2 regions of the Streptomyces sp. NPDC107581 genome follow, and region 1 is predicted to be linked to the other one. Evidence: riboswitches for the same ligand, from Rfam matches in the RefSeq annotation. Region 1 holds a riboswitch; the other holds the start of a gene.
The links. Region 1 has a riboswitch for glycine ahead of gcvT (glycine cleavage system aminomethyltransferase GcvT). Riboswitches for the same ligand answer to the same signal wherever they lie in the genome.

Region 1 (10,238 bases):
CGAACTTCGGGTCCACGCCCAGCGGGTGATCCATGCTCATGCCGCCCCAGCCGCCCTTGGGCAGAGAGGTGTCGGGCACGATCAGGTCCTGGTGGAAGGCGTTGGGGTCGAGGCCGAACATGGCCTGGATGGGGCGCGAGAGGATCGCGAGGAGGATCAGCAGGATCACGATCACGCCGCCGACGACGGCGACCCTGTCCCGCTTGAACCGGGTCCAGGCGATCTGGCCCAGGGAACGACCCTCGATCTGCCCCTTGTCGGCACCCACCAGCACAGCCTCCGGCTGTGCATCGGCTGCCCCGGTGGTCTCGATCGGTGCGGTCACGGTGAGCGACCCCTCTCGCCGGTGGTGACCGGCCTGCGCCTGCCGCGGTTTGCGGCTTTGTCGACTTGCCACGATCACGAGGTCTTCACCTCGCGTCTTGAGTCGGGAGTCTTCAGCGTCGTTGCGATCACCCGCCAGAGCTGGCGGCGAAAGTATGCGCAACCGTGATGCAGTGCAGGGGATTCCGTTATCCGAACAGTGGGTAACGACTCCCGGACGTGGGCCAGTTGGGACAGACCGCCGAATTGTGTACGGTTCGGGACGTACGGCGGATGTCTACGCGCGCAGAAGCGTGTCGGGCCCATCCATTCTGCGGCCCGGGCCGAACAGCGGGCTCATCGGGCCCGTTGATCAGAAGCCGCCGTGCACGGGCGGGTAGCCGTAACCGGCGGCCGGGGCCTGCACCTGGGGCGGGGCCTGGAGCTGTGGCTGGGGCGAGGCCGCATGGGCCTCGCGGTCGTAGAACGGGCGGGCGTTGACCCGCATCCACATCACGACCGGGTCGTAGTCGTCCGTCATCGCGACCGTCGAGACCGGCAGCCCCTCGGGGACCGCGCCGACGGACTGCTGCATCATCGCGCGCACCGAGTCGACCGCGGCCGGCGAGGTGTCGTACACGTCCAGGCCGATGGCGAGATACGGCGCCCCGAGCGCGGGCTGCACCCAGGCGCGGCGCAGGGAACGCAGGGCCGGGGTGCGGTGGGCGTTCTGCGCGAGCAGGGCGTAGAACTGCGCGACCTCGATGCCGGGTTCCGCCAGGCGCAGGGGGCCGGCGGGCTGGCGGTCCAGGCCGGTGGCGATGCGGCGCAGGTCCAGCCAGGGGATGCCGACGCCGCCGCCCGGGGCGTGCGGGTTGAGCCAGAGGCCGAAGTGGTCGGGATAGAGGGTGCGGGCCACGTCGAGTCCGTCGACCACCTCGTAGGAGCGGTTCCAGCCACTGGCCGAGAGCTCCTGGGCGGAGGTCACACAGGGGGCGTAGCTGGAGCCGTCGACCTCCATGTTTCCGTACTGGGCGTCCGGGGAGCCGGCCTGGCCGTGCCACAGGAGCATCCAGATCTGGCCGGAGGAAGGAGTGGCGAGGGCGCGCAGCAGTGCCTCGTAGGCGTCGTAGCGCCCGGGGGTGACCTGGCGCAGCATGTGCTCGACGCTGCCGCTTGGGCTCGCGCTCACCTGTCTTACCGCCCCTTCTGTGTTGTTGCCCCGCGTTCGGACACAGCTTAAGCGCCCAGTGGCCCGGGGCCTCGTGTCCGTCGGCGAGTGCGGATGCGTTGTGGCTCGCCGCGCAGTCGCCCGCGCCCCTTGAAGGGGGCTGTCCCCGCGTCGGGTTCTAGTGGCCGTGCTCGTAGAAGGGGCGCACGTTCGACCTCAGCCAGTCGGCCACGGGGTCCTGGGCCACGTCGAGCAGAACGAGGTTGACCGGCCACTGGACCGGGATCTTGCCCAGGGCTTTACCCAGCGCCTCCAGGGGAAGGGCCCGCAGGTCGCCCTCCCACTGGGAGAGCTCCACGCCCACGAACATCACCGGGTCGGCCGTTTCTATGACGGCCAGGCAGCGCCGGGCGGTGACCACCACGCCCGTCGCCGCGAACTCCGCGGAGGCGGCGGAGAGGAAATCGACCGGGTCGTCCTGCCAGTCGGGCTCGAAGAGGCGGACCCGGCCGCCCGTGGCGGGGCCGTCCAGCGGGGTGCGGCCCGCGCGGCACAGCTCGGCCACCGCCTCGGGCGGCAGCGGCACACCGACCACACCGCCGGGGTTCACGGCGATGCCCGCCTGCGGGGGCAGACCGCGGGCGAACTCCACCGCCGGGGCGATGGTGTACGACATGTGGGAGCCGGCCACCTGGCGGAGCTGCTCCTCGGAGCTGAAGACCGGGACGTGGACCTGGCCGTCGATGTCCAGGGTGGGCAGGTCCAGCGGGCCGCTGTCCGGGCCGCCGCCGCTGGGCAGCGGGATCCAGACGAAGCTCCGGCCCAGGACCTCGATGATCCGGCCGCCCGCGGCGGGTGTGCCGAGGGAGGCCGAGAGCACCTCCTCCAGTTCATTGCCGGGCCAACCGCCGTGCGGGTGGGGGTGCGTCTGTGCCGGGAAGTCCGCGGGAAAGTCCGCCGCCGAGAAGTCCATCTACCTGCCGCCTGCCGGGAACCGCTGCTGTGATTCAAAGGCTAGCGGGTGCCTGTGACACCGCTCGGCCCGATGACGTCAGTCAGCTGACCTCAGTCCGATGGCTTCTGTCCGATTGCCTCTGTCCGATGGCTTCTGTCCGATTGCCTCTGTCCGATGGCTTCTGTCCGATTACTTCTGTCCGATGCCCCCGCCCGGCCGTCGCACCGGGCCGGTCCGCGCACCGGCCGGGCCCTCGCACCGGGCCGGTCCTCACACCCACCAGGCCCTCATCCACTAGGCCCCCACCGGGCCCCCATCCACTCGGTCCTCACACCGGTCGGCCGGCGAAGCCGATGCGGCTCAGGACGTCCGCCGCGTCCCGGTCCAGCAGCACCGCGGAGCCGCAGCCGGCGGGCGGCTCGCCCCGCTCCACCGCGCCGAGCAGCCGGGCGGCCGTACGCCGGTGGCGGCGGAAGGCGTACCGGGACACGCCCCGGCCGCGCTCGCGCTGGCCTTCCCTGGCCGCTCGGGGCGTCACGTCGAGCAGGAGCAGGTGCAGGGTGCCGCCGCGGCGCCGGGCCTCGCGGGCCAGCCAGGCGCGCACCCAGGCCTGGGTGCCGCAGTCGTGCACGACGACCCCTTCGCCGGTGCGCAGGGCGCGGCGCAGTCCGGCGTAGTGGGCGAGGCGGACCAGCGGGCGGTAGAGGGCGTACGGCAGCAGGCGGGGCAGCCGGGCCGCCCAGCGGTCGCGGGTGTCCTGGGAGTCGATGCGGTGGCCGCGCACCGCACGCTGCATCAGCGTGGACTTGCCGCTGCCGGGCAGGCCGGTGACGACCACCAGGTCACGGGCGCCGAAGAGCAGGGCGTGCGGGCTGTGGCCGGTGCGGTCGCGCAGGTCGCGCACGACGGGAGCCGGGCGCTCGGCGCCGCGTTCGCGAGCCGGTGCGCAGGGCTGCTCGGGCACCGCGATGCCGGTGGTGGCGGCGTAGGCCGTGGTCCTGTTCACCGTGATGGTCCTCCCCTGTGGACTCGGTAATCCTCTGCCCATCCAATGTAAAGAGAAGGTAATGCGCCGTGTCCAGTGACGGGGTGCGCGCAGTGCCACAGGTCGGTTACGGATGCGGCCCTGACGGGTGAGGGTCCGGCGTGCAATGATGTGGCCGCCAACTGCATACCGGCCGCTTGAATCCGCGCGGGAGAGTCCCCAGCAGTCTTCACTGGGGCGCCGAAGGAGCAAGTCCCTCCCTTGAATCTCTCAGGCCCCGTTACCGCGCGGGCGAGGCACATCTGAAAAGCGGGCCGCTGTGTCAGTGGCTCCACCCAAGGTGCAAGCCGTGATCGTTCCTGTGGCGGTCTCGGCGAACCTCTCAGGTTCCGATGACAGATGGGGAGGAACGTTCCTCGCCCGTCATGCCTGCCCTGGGAGACGACCGACCGATGAGCAGTACCGAACCCACTGAGCTGCGCCACACCGCGCTGGACGCGCTGCATCGCTCGCTCGGTGCGACGATGACCGACTTCGCCGGCTGGGACATGCCCCTGCGCTACGGCTCCGAACGCGACGAGCACCTGGCCGTCAGGACCAGGGCCGGTCTCTTCGACCTCTCCCACATGGGCGAGATCACCGTGACCGGACCGCAGGCGGCCGCCCTGCTGAACCACGCCCTGGTCGGCAACATCGCCTCCGTCGGCGTCGGCCGCGCCCGCTACACCATGATCTGCCAGGCCGACGGCGGCATCCTGGACGACCTGATCGTCTACCGGCTGGGCGAGACCGAGTACATGGTCGTGGCCAACGCCTCCAACGCCCAGGTGGTGCTGGACGCGCTGAGCGAGCGCGCCGCCGGCTTCGACGCCGAGGTCCGCGACGACCGTGACGCCTATGCGCTGATCGCGGTCCAGGGCCCCGAGTCCCCCGGCATCCTGAAGTCCCTCACCGACGCCGACCTGGACGGTCTCAAGTACTACGCGGGCCTGCCCGGCACGGTCGCCGGCGTCCCCGCGCTGATCGCGCGCACCGGCTACACCGGCGAGGACGGCTTCGAGCTGTTCGTGAAGCCGGAGCACGCCGTCGAGCTGTGGCAGGCGCTGACCGGGGCCGGCGAGGGCGTCGGCCTGGTGCCGTGCGGTCTGTCCTGCCGGGACACCCTGCGCCTGGAGGCGGGCATGCCGCTGTACGGGCACGAGCTGACCACCTCGCTCACTCCCTTCGACGCCGGGCTCGGCCGGGTGGTGAAGTTCGAGAAGGAGGGCGACTTCGTGGGCCGCGAGGCGCTCACCGAGGCCGCCGCCAGGGCCGAGCAGAACCCGCCGCGGGTACTCGTCGGACTGATCGCCGAGGGCCGCCGGGTGCCGCGCGCCGGGTTCCCCGTCGTCGTGGCGGGCCAGGTCATCGGCGAGGTCACCTCCGGTGCCCCCTCCCCCACCCTGGGCAAGCCGATCGCCATGGCCTACGTCGACGCCGCGCACGCGGCGCCGGGCACCGAGGGCGTCGGCGTGGACATCCGGGGCAGCCACGAGCCGCACGAGGTCGTGGCGCTGCCCTTCTACAAGCGCCAGAAGTAGACACTGGGCGCGGTCCGTACCGAGTACGTGACGCTGCGCACATTTCACCTGCTCACCAGCAGGTCCAGCGGTCTCCCCTTCATCCCCTTTCATCAGCACTCCCGCGCGTACAGGAGAATTCAGGCCATGAGCAACCCCCAGCAGCTGCGCTACAGCAAGGAGCACGAGTGGCTGTCGGCCGCCGACGAGAACGGCGTCGCGACGGTCGGCATCACCGAGTTCGCGGCCAACGCGCTCGGCGATGTGGTCTACGCCCAGCTCCCCGAGGTCGGCGACACGGTGACCGCGGGCGAGACCTGCGGCGAGCTGGAGTCGACCAAGTCGGTCTCCGACCTGTACTCCCCGGTCACCGGTGAGATCGTCGAGGCCAACCAGGACGTCGTCGACGACCCGTCGCTGGTGAACTCCGCCCCCTTCGAGGGCGGCTGGCTGTTCAAGGTTCGCGTCACCGAGGAGCCGGCCGAGCTGCTCTCCGCCGACGAGTACACCGCCCAGAACGCCGGCTGAGGAGTCGTAGCCGTATGACTGTCCTGAACACGCCCCTGCACGAGCTGGACCCGGAGATCGCCGCCGCGGTCGACGCCGAGCTGCACCGCCAGCAGTCCACGCTGGAGATGATCGCCTCCGAGAACTTCGCGCCGCTCGCGGTGATGGAGGCCCAGGGCTCGGTCCTCACCAACAAGTACGCCGAGGGCTACCCTGGCCGCCGCTACTACGGCGGCTGCGAGCACGTCGACGTCGCCGAGCAGATCGCCATCGACCGGATCAAGGAGCTGTTCGGCGCCGAGTACGCCAATGTGCAGCCCCACTCCGGCGCCTCCGCGAACCAGGCCGCGCTGTTCGCGCTGGCCCAGCCCGGGGACACCATCCTCGGCCTGGACCTGGCGCACGGCGGCCACCTGACCCACGGGATGCGGCTGAACTTCTCCGGCAAGCAGTTCAACGTGGTCGCCTACCACGTGGACGACGCCGGCCTGGTCGACATGGCCGAGGTCGAGCGGCTCGCCAAGGAGCACCGCCCGAAGGTGATCATCGCGGGCTGGTCGGCGTACCCGCGGCAGCTGGACTTCGCCGAGTTCCGCCGGATCGCCGACGAGGTCGAGGCGTACCTGTGGGTCGACATGGCGCACTTCGCGGGCCTGGTCGCGGCGGGTCTGCACCCGAACCCGGTGGAGCACGCGCACGTCGTCACCTCCACCACCCACAAGACGCTGGGCGGCCCGCGCGGCGGCATCATCCTCGCGAAGAAGGACTTCGCGAAGAAGCTGAACTCGTCCGTCTTCCCGGGCTTCCAGGGCGGCCCCCTGGAGCACGTGATCGCGGCCAAGGCGGTCTCCTTCAAGGTCGCGGCGAGCGAGGACTTCAAGGAGCGCCAGCGCCGTACGGTGGAGGGCGCGCGGATCCTCGCCGAGCGGCTGACCGCCGCCGACGCCCGCGCGGCCGGCGTGAACGTCCTGTCCGGCGGCACGGACGTGCACCTGATCCTGGTCGACCTGCGCGAGTCCGAGCTGGACGGGCAGCAGGCCGAGGACCGTCTCCACGAGGTCGGCATCACGGTCAACCGCAACGCCGTCCCGAACGACCCGCGCCCCCCGATGGTCACCTCGGGCCTGCGGATCGGCACGCCCGCCCTCGCGACCCGCGGCTTCACCGCCGAGGACTTCGCCGAGGTCGCGGACGTGATCGCCGAGACGCTCACGGCGCCCTCGCCCTTCGGTGAGGCCGAGGCGGAGGCCCTGAAGGCCCGGGTGAAGGCCCTGGCCGACAAGCACCCGCTGTACCCGGGTCTGAACAAGTAAGTCACCTTTTACGGGGCACCGCGCACACTGGAGGAACAGCGCGCGCGGTGCCCCACCCCGGCACCACCCCGCCCCACCCCAGCACCACCCCCGTATTGAGGAGTTCCCGTGGCCATCTCGGTCTTCGACCTGTTCTCGATCGGCATCGGCCCGTCCAGCTCCCACACGGTCGGCCCGATGCGTGCGGCGCGCATGTTCTCCCGCCGGCTGCGCAACGAAGGCCTCCTGGAGAAGGTCGCGTCCGTCCGCTGCGAGCTGTACGGCTCGCTCGGCGCGACCGGTCACGGCCACGGCACCCCGAAGGCGGTGCTGCTCGGCCTGGAGGGCGCCTCGCCGCGCACGGTGAACGTGGAGACGGCCGACGAGCGGGTGGAGGGGATCAGGAGCACGGGCCGGATCTCGCTGCTCGGCGAGCACGAGATCCCCTTCTCCTTCGACGACGACCTGGTCCTGCACCGCCGCAAGGCCCTGCCGTACCACGCCAACGGCATGACGATATGGGCGTACGACACCGCGGGCACGGAACTGCTCTCCAAGACGTACTACTCGGTCGGCGGCGGCTTCGTCGTCGACGAGGACGCGGTCGGCGCCGACCGCATCAAGCTGGACGACACGGTCCTGAAGTACCCCTTCCGCACGGGCGACGAGCTGCTGCGCCTGACGAAGGAGACGGGCCTGTCGATCTCCTCCCTCATGCTGGAGAACGAGCGGGCCTGGCGCACCGAGGAGGAGATCCGGGCGGGCCTGCTGGAGATCTGGCGGGTGATGCAGGCCTGCGTCTCGCGCGGCATGTCCCGCGAGGGCATCCTGCCCGGCGGTCTGAAGGTCCGCCGCCGCGCGGCCGTCTCGGCCCGCCAGCTGCGCGCCGAGGGTGATCCGCTGGCGCACGCGATGGAGTGGATCACGCTCTACGCGATGGCCGTGAACGAGGAGAACGCGGCCGGCGGCCGTGTGGTCACCGCCCCCACGAACGGCGCGGCGGGCATCATCCCGGCGGTCCTGCACTACTACATCAACTTCGTGCCCGGCGCCGACGAGGACGGCATCGTGCGGTTCCTGCTGGCCGCCGGCGCCATCGGCATGCTCTTCAAGGAGAACGCCTCCATCTCCGGCGCCGAGGTCGGCTGCCAGGGCGAGGTCGGCTCCGCCTGCTCCATGGCCGCCGGTGCCCTCGCCGAGGTGCTCGGCGGCTCCCCCGAGCAGGTGGAGAACGCGGCCGAGATCGGCATGGAACACAACCTCGGCCTGACCTGCGACCCCGTCGGCGGCCTGGTCCAGATCCCCTGCATCGAGCGCAACGGCATGGCCGCGGTGAAGGCGGTCACGGCCGCGAAGATGGCGATGCGCGGCGACGGCTCGCACAAGGTGTCCCTGGACAAGGTCATCAAGACGATGAAGGACACCGGCGCGGACATGAGCGTCAAGTACAAGGAGACGGCCCGGGGCGGTCTTGCGGTGAACATCATCGAGTGCTGAGGGCCTCGGGCACGCCGTCCCGTGCGCGCGGCCGGACGGGGCGCGGGGTTCGCCCCGGCGCCTCCCGCGGGTCACCCGCCGGACGTGTCCGCCTGTGACGGTCGGGGAAGTTGTCTGTACAACTTTGCCCCGAGGAGTGAGTGTGTCCGCCCTGCCAAGCTTTCCGGTCGGTGACCTGCCGGCGATATGGCTCCGTGACAACTGCCCGTGTGCCCGGTGCCGCGATCCGCGCTCCGGGCAGAAGCTGTTCCAGATCGGCTCCCTGCCCGCCGGGCTGCGGGCCGACACGGTGAGCGGCACCGGAGCGTCCGACGTCGAGGTGGTCTGGGCTCCCGACGGGCACCGCTCGGTCTACCCGAGGGCCTGGCTCGAGGCCAACCGGCCGGGCGGGCCGGGGCACCGGGACCCGCGCGCCGAGGACGCGAAGGAGCTGTGGACGGCGCGGGACCTCGCCGGTCGGCTGCCGGAGGCGGGCTGGGAGGAGTACCTGGGCGAACCGGTCGTACGGGCGCGGATGCTGGAGTCCGTGCTGCGGCTGGGCTTCATGGTGCTGCGCGGGGTGCCGCGGCGCGAGGGCCAGGTGCTCGCGGTGGCGGAGACCTTCGGCTTCGTCCGCGAGACCAACTACGGGAAGCTCTTCGACGTGCGGGTCGAGCCCGACCCGAACAACCTCGCCTTCACCTCGGCCGCCATCACCCCGCACACCGACAACCCGTACCGCGACCCCGTGCCCACCCTCCAGCTGCTGCACTGCCTGGTCAACGACGCGGACGGCGGCGACTCCGGCCTGGTCGACGGCTTCGGCGCGGCCGCGCTGCTGCGCCGGGAGGACCCGGAGGCGTTCGAGGTCCTCAGCCGTACGCCCGTGCCGTTCGTCTTCCGGGACGCCGGGACCGAACTGCGTGCCGACCGCCCGCTGATCGGCACCGACCCCCTGGGCCGCGTGCGCGAGGTGCGGTTCAACAACCGGTCGATCGGCACCCTGCGGCTGCCCGCCGACGAACTGGAGTCGTTCTACACGGCCTACCGCACCTTCGCGGAGCTGCTGCTCCGTCCGGAGCTGCAGGCGGACCTGCGCCTCACACCGGGCGACTGTCTGGTGTTCGACAACACCCGGCTGCTGCACGCCCGCACCGCGTTCGCCCAGGACGGGGCGCGTCACCTCCAGGGCTGCTACGCCGATCTGGACGGGCTGGCGAGCACGCTGGCGGTGCTGCGGCGCGCGGACACCCTGGCGCCGCTGGCGGAGCTGTTCGCCGGGGCGGGGTCGGCGGAGTACCTGGGCGAGCCCGTGTCCATGGCCCAGCACATGCTGCAGGCCGGAGCCCTCGCCGAGGCGGCCGGCGCCCCGCCGCACCTGGTGGCCGCCGCGCTGCTGCACGATGTCGGGCACGTCGCCGGAGACGTCGTCACCGGGCGGGAGCTGATGGACGGCACGGACAACCGGCACAGCCACAGCGGCGCCGATCTGCTGGGCCGCTGGTTCGGGCCCGAGGTCACCGAGCCGGTGCGGCTGCACGTGGCGGCCAAGCGCTATCTGTGCGCCGTGGAGCCGGAGTACCACGACCGGCTGTCCGAGGCGTCGAAGTACACGCTGGAGGTGCAGGGCGGCGTGCTGAGCCAGGAGCAGGCGGCCGAGTTCGCGGCCCTGCCGGGTGCGGCGGACGCCGTCGCCGTCCGCCGCTGGGACGACGAGGCGAAGGACCCCGACGCCGTCACCCCGCCGTTCGAACACTTCCTCCCGCTGCTCACCACGCTGCTGCGCGGGTAGCCGAGGACGGGAACCCGGCCACCGGGCGGGCCCAGGGGGGCGGGAGCACGGCCGCAGGGCGGGGCCAGGGGGGCGGGAGCACGGCCGCAGGGCGGGGCCGGGCCGGTCGGCGCCGGTGTCCGGTCCCGCCCTGCGGGGTGTCAGCCGGCGTGCACGGTACCCGCGTACCGCTGGGCGAACCGGGTGCCGGTGCCCGCG
Region 2 (10,238 bases), on a different contig from region 1:
AGCATCGGCACGGTGCTGAACGCGCTGCGCGACGAGTTCCCCGAAGTCACCATCTCCAAGATCCGCTTCCTGGAGTCGGAGGGGCTCATCGAGCCGCGGCGGACCCCGTCGGGGTACCGCAAGTTCAGTGCCGGGGACGTCGAGCGCCTCGGTCACGTCCTGAGGATGCAGCGGGACCACTATCTGCCGCTCAAGGTGATCCGCGAGCACCTGGCGGCCATGGAGCGGGGCGAGGCCGTCCAGCTGCCCGTGGTGGGCCGCCAGCGCACCGGGGCGGAGGCGCCGGAGCCGGCCGAGCGGCCCACGGTCGCCCGGGTCGGCAGGGCCGAGCTGCTGGCCGCCGCCGGCATCGACGAGGGTGAACTCGAGGAGTGGGCGTCGTACGGGCTCGTCGCTCCCCTGGAGGACGGTGCGTACGACGCCGAGGCCGTCACCGTGGTCGCGCTCGTCGCCGAGCTGGGCCGGTTCGGGATCGAGCCGCGCCACCTGCGGGTGATGAAGGCCGCGGCCGACCGTGAGGCGGGGCTCGTGGACCAGGTGGTGGCCCCCCTCAAGCGTCACCGCAACCCGCAGACCAGGGCCCACGCAGAGGACCGTACGAAGGAGCTGGCGCAGCTCACGGTGAAGCTGCACGCTGCACTGGTACAGACCGCACTGGGCGTACGGCTGCCCTGAGCGGCGGGGCGAGCGGTCGGCCGGATCGGGCACCTGTTCCCGGCCCGACTACCCAAACGTCCCGGGCACGGCCTAGGGTTGCTGTGTGAACGAGCTCGATGTCGTAGGTGTCCGGGTCGAAATGCCCTCCAACCAACCGATCGTGCTCCTGCGCGAAGTGGGAGGCGACCGTTACCTCCCCATCTGGATCGGGCCGGGGGAGGCGACGGCGATCGCCTTCGCCCAGCAGGGCATGGCCCCCGCGCGACCGCTGACCCACGACCTGTTCAAGGACGTGCTGGAGGCCGTCGGCCAGGAGCTGACCGAAGTACGCATCACGGATCTGCGTGAGGGCGTCTTCTATGCGGAGCTGGTCTTCGCCAGCGGGGTCGAGGTGAGTGCCCGTCCCTCCGACGCCATAGCGCTCGCCCTGCGGACCGGAACGCCGATCTACGGCAGCGACACGGTGCTGGACGACGCCGGCATCGCGATTCCGGACGAGCAGGAGGACGAGGTGGAGAAGTTCCGCGAGTTCCTCGACCAGATCTCGCCCGAGGACTTCGGCACCAGCAGTCAGTGAGGCGGGTCCGGCCGGGCGGTCCGAGGGGCCGTGACCGGCCGGACGGCGGTACGTCGACGCCTCCGGCGCCATGGCAATTGCCACCGGCCATTGAGAGCGTCCTACGGTCTCCCGCGAAAGCATTCGGCTAGCCTTTCCCCGCGGTGGGGCACGGGAAACCACTCCTGGGGTGATTATCACTCGGCGTGCCGAGTGTGGCGATCGTTGACGCACCCCTGGTGACTGCCTACCGTCGAGAAGGCAGGTCAAGGACGGAGGTCGGCGTGAGAACCAGCGGCGACGGTACGGTTGGGGGTGCCCCCGGACGCGGTCTCGGGGACAGTGGTCCGTACCCGCTTCACAGCAGCGCGGCCGATCACGCCCAGCAGCGACCGACGGCGGTGCCGAACGGCGGAGGGGCGGCGGCGATGACGTCCGAAGAGATCGGCTACCGCGGGCCCACGGCCTGCGCGGCCGCCGGCATCACCTACCGGCAGCTCGACTACTGGGCCCGCACCGGTCTCGTCGAGCCCAGCGTGCGGCCCGCCTACGGGTCGGGCACCCAGCGCCTCTACAGCTTCCGGGACATCGTCGTCCTGAAGATCGTGAAGCGGTTCCTGGACACCGGGGTCTCGCTGCAGAACATCCGCACGACCGTGCAGCACCTCAGGGAACGCGGTTTCCGCGACCTGGAGCGGATGACCCTCATGAGCGACGGTGCCACGGTGTACGAGTGCACCTCGCCCGACGAGGTCCACGCCCTGCTCCAGGGCGGTCAGGGCATCTTCGGGATCGCCGTCGGCGTGGTCTGGCGGGACGTGGAAAGCGCGCTCTCCCAGCTGCACGGCGAGCGCATCGACACCGGTGAGACGCTGGTCGGGCACAATCCCGCCGACGAACTGGCACGGCGCCGCAACCGGGCCGTCTGAACGCGGGGCCCGCACCCGGGGCGTCCTGAACGCGGGGCCCGCACCCGGAGCGTCCTGAACGCGGCTGCCGCCCTCATGGGGCCGTCCGGGCGTCGGAGCCCTGTTCCGGGCCGCTCCGTGCCGGTCCATTGTCAGTGGCGTGGTGCAGCATCGGAGATGTGAGAAACGCGCCCACGATCCTGCATCTCGACATGGATGCCTTCTACGCCTCGGTGGAGCAGGCATCCAAGCCGAGCCTGCGTGGGAAGGCCGTCGTCGTGGGCGGACTGGGGCCGCGCGGGGTGGTGGCCACGGCGTCCTACGAGGCACGGGTGTTCGGAGTCCATTCGGCGATGCCGATGGCCCAGGCCCGTCGGCTGGCGCCGAACGCCGCCTACCTGGTGCCGCGCTTCGCCCTGTACCGGTCGGTCAGCGAGCAGGTGATGGCGCTGCTGCAGGAGCTCTCGCCGCTGGTGGAGCCGCTGAGCCTGGACGAGGCGTTCGTGGATCTGGAGGCCACAGGAGCCGCCTGGGACGAGGAGTCGGCCCGCCTGGTCGGAGTCAGGCTGCGCGGCGACATACGGGCACTCACGGGCCTCACGGGGTCGGTGGGGCTGGCCGCCTCCAAGATGCTCGCGAAGATCGCCTCGGAGCAGGCCAAGCCCGACGGACTCGTGCTCATCGAGCCCGGGACCGAGCGGGCGCTGCTGGGACCCCTGCCGGTGCGGACCCTGCCCGGTATCGGACCGGCCACCGGGGACCACTTGCGGCGGGCCGGGATCACCACGGTCGAGGAGCTGGCCGAGGCGGGCGAGGACGAACTCGTACGGCTGCTGGGCAAGGCGCACGGGCATGCGCTGCACGCCATGGCGCTGGCGCGTGACGACCGGCCCGTGGTGGCCGAGCGGGAGACCAAGTCGGTATCGGTCGAGGACACCTATGACGTGGACATCCACGACCGGCTGAGGGTGGGGCTGGAGGTGCAGCGGCTCGCCGACCGGTGCGTGCGCCGGCTGCGCGAGGCGGGACTGTCCGGGCGGACCATCGTGCTGAAGGTGCGACGATACGACTTCTCGACGCTGACCCGCTCCGAGACGCTCAGGGGCCCCACGGACGACCCCGCGGTGATCCGGGAGGCGGCGGCGCGGCTGCTGGAGTCCGTCGACACCACGGGCGGGGTGCGGCTGCTCGGTGTGGGGGTCTCCGGGCTCGCCGACTACACCCAGGAGGACCTGTTCGCGCAGGCGGCGGGCGAGCGGTCCGCATCCGCGCAGGCGCCGGAGGAGGCCGTGCCCGAGGCCGTTGAGCAGCCGGAGCCCGCGGAGCGGCACTGGCGTGCCGGGCACGATGTGCGGCATGCCGAGTACGGGCACGGCTGGGTGCAGGGCAGTGGCCTGGGGCGGGTCACCGTGCGCTTCGAGACGCCGCAGTCCGGGCCGGGGCGGGTGCGTACGTTTCGGGTGGAGGACCCTGAGCTGGAGTTGGCGGAGCCGCTGCCGTTGGTGCCGGGTGGGGTGGACGCCGAGCTGTAGTCCCGTTCGCTGCGGGGTGCGGGTTGGCTGTGGTTTTGCGCGGTTCCTCGCGCCCCTGGGGTGGGTGGGGGTGCTGGTTGGTGTGTGGGGTGCGGGTTGGCTGTGGTTTTGCGCAGCTCCCCGCGCCCCTGGGGGCGGGGGTGCTGGTTCGTGTGTGGGGTGGGGTTCGTTGTGGTGTTTGCGCAGCTTCCCGCTGCCCCTGGAGGGGCGGTCGTGGGGGGATCTCAGGTTTCCTCGGTGCCTGCCAGTTTGCCGAAGTCGTGGTCCGGGAGGGGTGGCGGGGCCACGTCCAGGCCGTAGTGGTGGTAGAGCTGGAGTTCCTGCTCGGGAGAGAGGTGACGGCCCACGCCGAAGTCGGGGGCGTCCTTGATGAGCGCGCGGTCGTAGGGGACCTGGAGGGCGCCCTCGACCAGTTCGCTCGGCTCCAGGGGGACGAAGGCGTCCCGGGAGAACAGGCCGGTGCGTATGGCCGCCCACTCCGGCACTCCCGTCGCGTCGTCGAGGTACACCTCGTCGACGGTGCCGATCTTGGTGCCACTGCGGTCGAACGCCTTGCGGCCGATCAGGTTGCGCGGATCGATGTCGGTCTGCACGGTCCCTCTCCCTCCACTTGGTCGCAACTCATCCGTAAGCACTACAAAAGAGCACATTCAAGGAGGCGGCCACTCGAGGGCTCGGGCGTTGACCTCGCTGGTACGCTGACAGCGGCTGCTGACCCCGTGCGGGAGAGTCCTCCGACCACCTCGGAGGCGCCGAAGGAGCAAATCCTCCCCGGAATCTCTCAGGCTCACGTACCGCACGGACGAGGTCACTCTGGAAAGCAGGGCGAGTGTCGACGGCACCCGCCCTCACCGACGGTGAAAGCCGGGACCCACGGGCGCCCGGTGAAACTCTCAGGTTGAGATGACAGAGGGGGAGGCCGTCGGGGTAACCGCGCCGTGGTGCCCCTCGAAGGTCGCGTCAGACCAGGAGGCCTCCGCAATGACCGCCCATCGCATTCCGCTCTCCGAGCTCGAAGCGGGCATCCCCTTCGAACAGCGCCACATCGGGCCCGACCAGGAGGCGCGGGCCAAGATGCTCGCGCACGTCGGCTACGGCTCGCTCGACGAGCTGACCGCCGCCGCGGTCCCGGACGTGATCAAGAACGCGGACGCCCTGGACCTGCCGGGCGCCCGCACCGAGGCCGAGGTGCTCGCCGAGCTGCGCTCGCTCGCCGACCGCAACCAGGTCCTCGGCTCGATGATCGGGCTCGGCTACCACGGCACCTTCACCCCGCCGGTCATCCTGCGCAACGTCATGGAGAACCCGTCCTGGTACACGGCCTACACGCCGTACCAGCCGGAGATCTCTCAGGGCCGCCTGGAGGCCCTGCTGAACTTCCAGACGATGGTCGCCGAGCTCACCGGCCTGCCCACCTCCGGCGCCTCCCTGCTGGACGAGGGCACCGCGGCCGCCGAGGCGATGTCGCTGTCCCGGCGCATGGGCAAGAACAAGAAGGGCATCTTCCTGGTCGACGCGGACGCGCTGCCGCAGACCATCGCCGTCATCGAGACGCGTGCGGAGCCGACCGGTGTCGAGGTCGTCGTGGCCGACCTCAGCGACGGCATTCCGGCCGACATCGCCGCGCGCGAGATCAACGGCGTGCTGATCCAGTACCCGGGCGCCTCCGGCGCCGTACGCGACCTCAAGCCGGTCATCGACCAGGCGCACGAGCTGGGCGCCCTCGTCACCGTCGCCGCCGACCTGCTCGCGCTCACCCTGCTGACCTCGCCGGGCGAGCTGGGCGCGGACATCGCCGTGGGCACCACCCAGCGCTTCGGTGTGCCGATGGGCTTCGGCGGGCCGCACGCGGGCTACATGGCGGTGCACGAGAAGTTCGCGCGCAGCCTGCCCGGCCGTCTCGTCGGCGTCTCCGTCGACGCCGACGGGCACAAGGCCTACCGCCTCGCGCTGCAGACCCGTGAGCAGCACATCCGCCGCGAGAAAGCCACCAGCAACATCTGCACGGCGCAGGTGCTGCTCGCCGTGATGGCCGGCATGTACGCCGTCTACCACGGCCCCGAGGGCCTGCGGGCCATCGCCCGCCGCACCCACCGCTACGCCACGATCCTCGCCGAGGGCCTGAAGGCCGGCGGTGTCGAGATCGTCCACGGCGCCTACTTCGACACCCTCACCGCGCGCGTGCCCGGCAAGGCCGCCGAGATCGTCGCCGCGGCCTGCGCGGGCGGTGTCAACCTGCGCCTGGTCGACGCCGACCACGTCTCCCTCGCCTGCGACGAGACCACCAACCGCGCCCAGCTGGACGCCGTCTTCGCCGCCTTCGGTGTCGCGGGCGACATCGAGGCGCTGGACGTGACGGCCGCGGACACCCTGCCCGAGGGCCTGCTCCGCTCCGACGACTTCCTCGCCCACCCGGTCTTCCACGACCACCGCTCCGAGACCGCGATGCTGCGCTACCTGCGCAAGCTCGCCGACCGCGACTACGCGCTCGACCGCGGCATGATCCCGCTGGGCTCCTGCACCATGAAGCTCAACGCGACCACCGAGATGGAGCCGGTCACCTGGCCCGAGTTCGGCCAGCTGCACCCCTTCGTCCCCGCCGAGCAGGCCGAGGGCTACCTCACGCTCATCCGCGAGCTGGAGGAGCGTCTCGCCGAGGTCACCGGCTACGACAAGGTCTCGCTCCAGCCGAACGCGGGTTCGCAGGGCGAGCTGGCCGGTCTGCTGGCCGTGCGCGGCTACCACCGGGCCAACGGCGACGAGCAGCGCACGGTGTGCCTGATCCCGTCCTCCGCGCACGGCACCAACGCCGCCAGCGCCGTGATGGCCGGGATGAAGGTCGTCGTCGTGAAGACCGCCGAGGACGGCGAGATCGACGTCGAGGACCTGCGGGCCAAGATCGAGCAGCACCGCGACGAGCTGGCGGTGCTGATGATCACGTACCCGTCGACGCACGGCGTCTTCGAGGAGCACGTCGCCGACATCTGCGCCCAGGTGCACGAGGCGGGCGGCCAGGTGTACGTCGACGGCGCCAACCTCAACGCCCTGGTCGGCCTCGCCAAGCCGGGCCACTTCGGCGGTGACGTCTCGCACCTGAACCTGCACAAGACCTTCTGCATCCCGCACGGCGGCGGCGGCCCCGGCGTCGGCCCGGTCGCGGTCCGCGCGCACCTGGCGCCGTACCTGCCCAACCACCCGCTGCAGCCGGCGGCCGGTCCGGAGACGGGCGTCGGCCCGATCTCGGCGGCGCCGTGGGGCAGCGCGGGCATCCTGCCCATCTCGTGGGCGTACGTCCGTCTGATGGGCGGCGAGGGCCTCAAGCGCGCCACCCAGGTGGCCGTGCTCTCCGCGAACTACATCGCCAAGCGCCTGGAGCCGCACTACCCGGTGCTCTACACCGGCCCCGGCAACCTGGTCGCGCACGAGTGCATCATCGACCTGCGCCCGCTGACCAAGGCGACCGGCGTGAGCGTGGACGATGTCGCCAAGCGGCTCATCGACTACGGCTTCCACGCGCCGACCATGTCCTTCCCGGTGGCCGGCACGCTGATGATCGAGCCGACCGAGTCCGAGGACCTGGCCGAGCTGGACCGTTTCTGCGACGCGATGATCGCCGTTCGCGCCGAGATCGAGAAGGTCGGCTCCGGCGAGTGGCCCGCCGAGGACAACCCGCTGGCCGGCGCGCCGCACACCGCCGCCGCGCTCGGCGGTGAGTGGAAGCACGCCTACACCCGCGAGGAGGCCGTCTTCCCGGCCGGGGTCTCGGCCGCCGACAAGTACTGGCCGCCGGTGCGCCGCATCGACCAGGCCTTCGGCGACCGCAACCTGGTCTGCTCCTGCCCGCCGCTGGACGCGTACGAGGACTGAGTGAGTGCGTGAGGGCCCCCGTCCGGGCACGGGCGGGGGCCCTCACGCATGCTCTACGCCGTTGCCAGCGCGACTTCGGTCGACTTGATCAGCGCGATCACGTCCGAGCCCACGAAGAGGCCGAGGGCCTCGGCGGCGTCCTTGGTGATCACCGCCGTGAGTTCGCCGCCGGCCACGGAGATCTTCACGGAGGCCATGGCTCCGCCGAGGACGAGATGGACGATCGCGCCGGGCAGCCGGTTGCGGATGGACACGCCGTCGACCCCGCTCGTGGCGAGGGAGATCTCCGTCGACTTCACCAGCGCGCGGACACGCGAGTCCGGGGCGAGGCCGAGCTGCTCGACGGCCTCCGTGGTGATGGCCGCCATGAGCTCCTGCCCGCCGTCCAGACGGAGCCTGACCGTGGCCATGACCTCGCCGGGGCGGACCTCGGTGACGGTGCCGGGGAGCTGGTTGCGGATGCTCAGTGTCATGGGCACCCACGGTAGAGCGCGTGTCCGTTCAGGCAGGGTATGCGTGCGTCTGGGTCGCCTTCACCGTCGCCCAGACAGCTGCGCCCGGGTGCAGGTCCAGCTCGGCCGCGGCAACCGTGGTGAGATCGGCGGCCAGGGACAGCTCGCCGGTGAGGTCGGCGCGGATCTGGTCGCCGTGGGTCTCGAGCCCCGCGACCTCACAGCGCCACAGGTTGCGGGCGCTGCTGCCGGTGGGCCGGTCCCGGAAGAGGGTGACGGCGACCGGCGGGAACGCCACGAAGACCGGCCCGGTCAGGTCCTCCGTGGTCGTGATCGACGGCCCCGCCCCGAGTCGTACGGTGTGCCCCTCGGCCACTCCCCGGTAGAGGTTGAGGCCGACCAGCTGGGCGATGTAGTCGGTACGCGGGCGGCGGGCGATCTCGGACGGAGCGCCCTCCTGGACGACCCGGCCGTGCTCGACGACCACCAGCCGGTCGGCGAGCACCATGGCGTCGAGCGGATCGTGTGTGACCAGAACGGCGACCGCCTCGAACTCGGCCAGATGGCGGCGGAGCTGGGCGCGCACCTCCAGCCGGGTGCGGGCGTCCAGGGCCGCGAGCGGCTCGTCCAGGAGCAGCAGCCGGGGCCGGGTGGCGAGCGCGCGGGCGAGCGCTACGCGCTGGGCCTGGCCGCCGGAGAGACGGCGGGGCTTGGCGCCGGCGTGCTCGGCGAGGCCCATCCGGTCCAGCCAGGCCGCGGCCTGCGCGCGGGCCTCGGCCTTGGTGGAGCCCTGGCAGCGCGGCCCGAAGGCCACGTTGTCCAGGGCGGACAGGTGCGGGAAGAGCAGATAGTCCTGGAACACGACGCCGACCGGGCGGGACTCCGGCGGGATGTGTTCCAGGGAGGCGCCGTCCAGCCGCAGATGGCCGTCGCTGAGGGGGACCAGACCGGCGAGGGCGCGCAGCGCGGTGGTCTTGCCGGCGCCGTTCGGACCGAGGAGCGCGACGACGTCCCCGGGTGCGGCGGCCAGCCGGACGTCGAGCCGGAAGGAGCCCTGGACCACGACGAGGTGGGCGTCCAGCCCCTGCTCGCCCACGGCCTTGGGCGCGAGGTCCGCCTCGGGGGCGTCGATGTCGGTCATGAAGGGAACGTCCAGCGGGGTCTCGTCGGGGGCGTGGTCTGGTCGTACAGCGTGGTCGGCGGGGCGGTGTGCCGTCGTACACGTCCGATGGTCCCCCATGCGCGTCCGGCCGTCAGGAGCCGGTCAGCCACCGGTCGCGCAGTCCCGCCAGTACGGCGATGGACACGGCCAGCAGGACCAGGCTGAGGGCGATGGCCGCGTCGGGGTCGTTCTGCAGGGCGAGGTAGACCGCGAGGGGCATGGTCTGGGTGCGGCCGGGGAAGTTCCCGGCGAAGGTGATCGTGGCCCCGAACTCGCCGAGCGCACGGGCCCAGGCCAGGACGGCGCCCGCGGCGATGCCGGGGGCGATCAGCGGCAGGGTGACCCGGCGGAAGGCGGTGAAGCGGGAGGCCCCCAGCGTGGTGGCCGCCTCCTCGAAGCGCGGATCGGCGGCACGCAGGGTGCCCTCGACGCTGATGACCAGGAACGGCATCGCGACGAACGCCTCCGCGATGACGACCCCCGTGGTGGTGAACGGCAAGGTGATCCCGAACCAGGAGTCGAGCCACTTGCCGACGACTCCGTTGCGGCCCAGGGCGAGCAGCAGAGCCACACCGCCGACCACCGGCGGGAGCACCAGGGGCAGGGTCACCAGAGCGCGGACCAGGCCCCGGCCGGGAAACTCCGTACGGGCCAGCAGCCAGGCCAGCGGTACGCCGAGCACGAGGCTGACGGCGGTCGCGGCCGTGGCGCTGATGAGGGACAGCTGGAGCGCCTGCCACACCTCGGCGCTGGTCAGCAGGTCCGGCAGGCTGCGCCAGGGAGCGCGGACGAGCAGGGCGATCAGCGGCAGCAGCAGGAACGCCAGGGCCGCCAGGCCCGGCACGAGCAACGGGAGGGGCGCTCCGTGCCGTGCCGTCCGGACGCGACGGCGCCGCGGCCCACCCGTGCGGGGGTCGGCCGCGGCGCCGGGCTTGTCGAGCGAGGTCACGGCTTGAGGAACCCGGCCTGGCTCAGGACCTGCTGGCCCTCGGCGGACTGCACCAGCGCAATGAACTCCTTGGCCGCCTGGGCGTTCTTGGCGTCCTTCAGCTGGGCGATCGGGTAGTCGTTGATGGCCTTGGCCGACTCGGGGAACTCCACGCC

Region 2: another riboswitch for glycine. It lies ahead of gcvP (aminomethyl-transferring glycine dehydrogenase); the one in region 1 lies ahead of gcvT (glycine cleavage system aminomethyltransferase GcvT).

What each region holds. Positions count from the first base shown of each region.
Region 1 is NZ_JBVKBH010000024.1:43,941-54,178, forward strand. It holds gene ACZ7P3_RS39335 (ABC transporter permease) at 1-325, opposite strand, end outside; gene ACZ7P3_RS39340 (enhanced serine sensitivity protein SseB C-terminal domain-containing protein) at 677-1,462, opposite strand; gene ACZ7P3_RS39345 (enhanced serine sensitivity protein SseB) at 1,653-2,447, opposite strand; gene ACZ7P3_RS39350 (AAA family ATPase) at 2,758-3,435, opposite strand; glycine riboswitch at 3,613-3,710, shown strand; glycine riboswitch at 3,711-3,823, shown strand; gene gcvT (glycine cleavage system aminomethyltransferase GcvT) at 3,867-4,994, shown strand; gene gcvH (glycine cleavage system protein GcvH) at 5,121-5,501, shown strand; gene glyA (serine hydroxymethyltransferase) at 5,516-6,793, shown strand; gene ACZ7P3_RS39370 (L-serine ammonia-lyase) at 6,902-8,269, shown strand; gene tmpA (2-trimethylaminoethylphosphonate dioxygenase) at 8,412-10,040, shown strand; gene ACZ7P3_RS39380 (phosphocholine-specific phospholipase C) at 10,181-10,238, opposite strand, start outside.
Region 2 is NZ_JBVKBH010000004.1:681,246-691,483, reverse strand. It holds gene ftsR (transcriptional regulator FtsR) at 1-675, shown strand, start outside; gene ACZ7P3_RS13340 (bifunctional nuclease family protein) at 761-1,234, shown strand; gene ACZ7P3_RS13335 (MerR family transcriptional regulator) at 1,498-2,142, shown strand; gene ACZ7P3_RS13330 (DNA polymerase IV) at 2,301-3,653, shown strand; gene ACZ7P3_RS13325 (PRC-barrel domain-containing protein) at 3,878-4,246, opposite strand; glycine riboswitch at 4,366-4,460, shown strand; gene gcvP (aminomethyl-transferring glycine dehydrogenase) at 4,635-7,520, shown strand; gene ACZ7P3_RS13315 (TOBE domain-containing protein) at 7,574-7,993, opposite strand; gene ACZ7P3_RS13310 (ABC transporter ATP-binding protein) at 8,022-9,113, opposite strand; gene modB (molybdate ABC transporter permease subunit) at 9,226-10,083, opposite strand; gene modA (molybdate ABC transporter substrate-binding protein) at 10,080-10,238, opposite strand, start outside.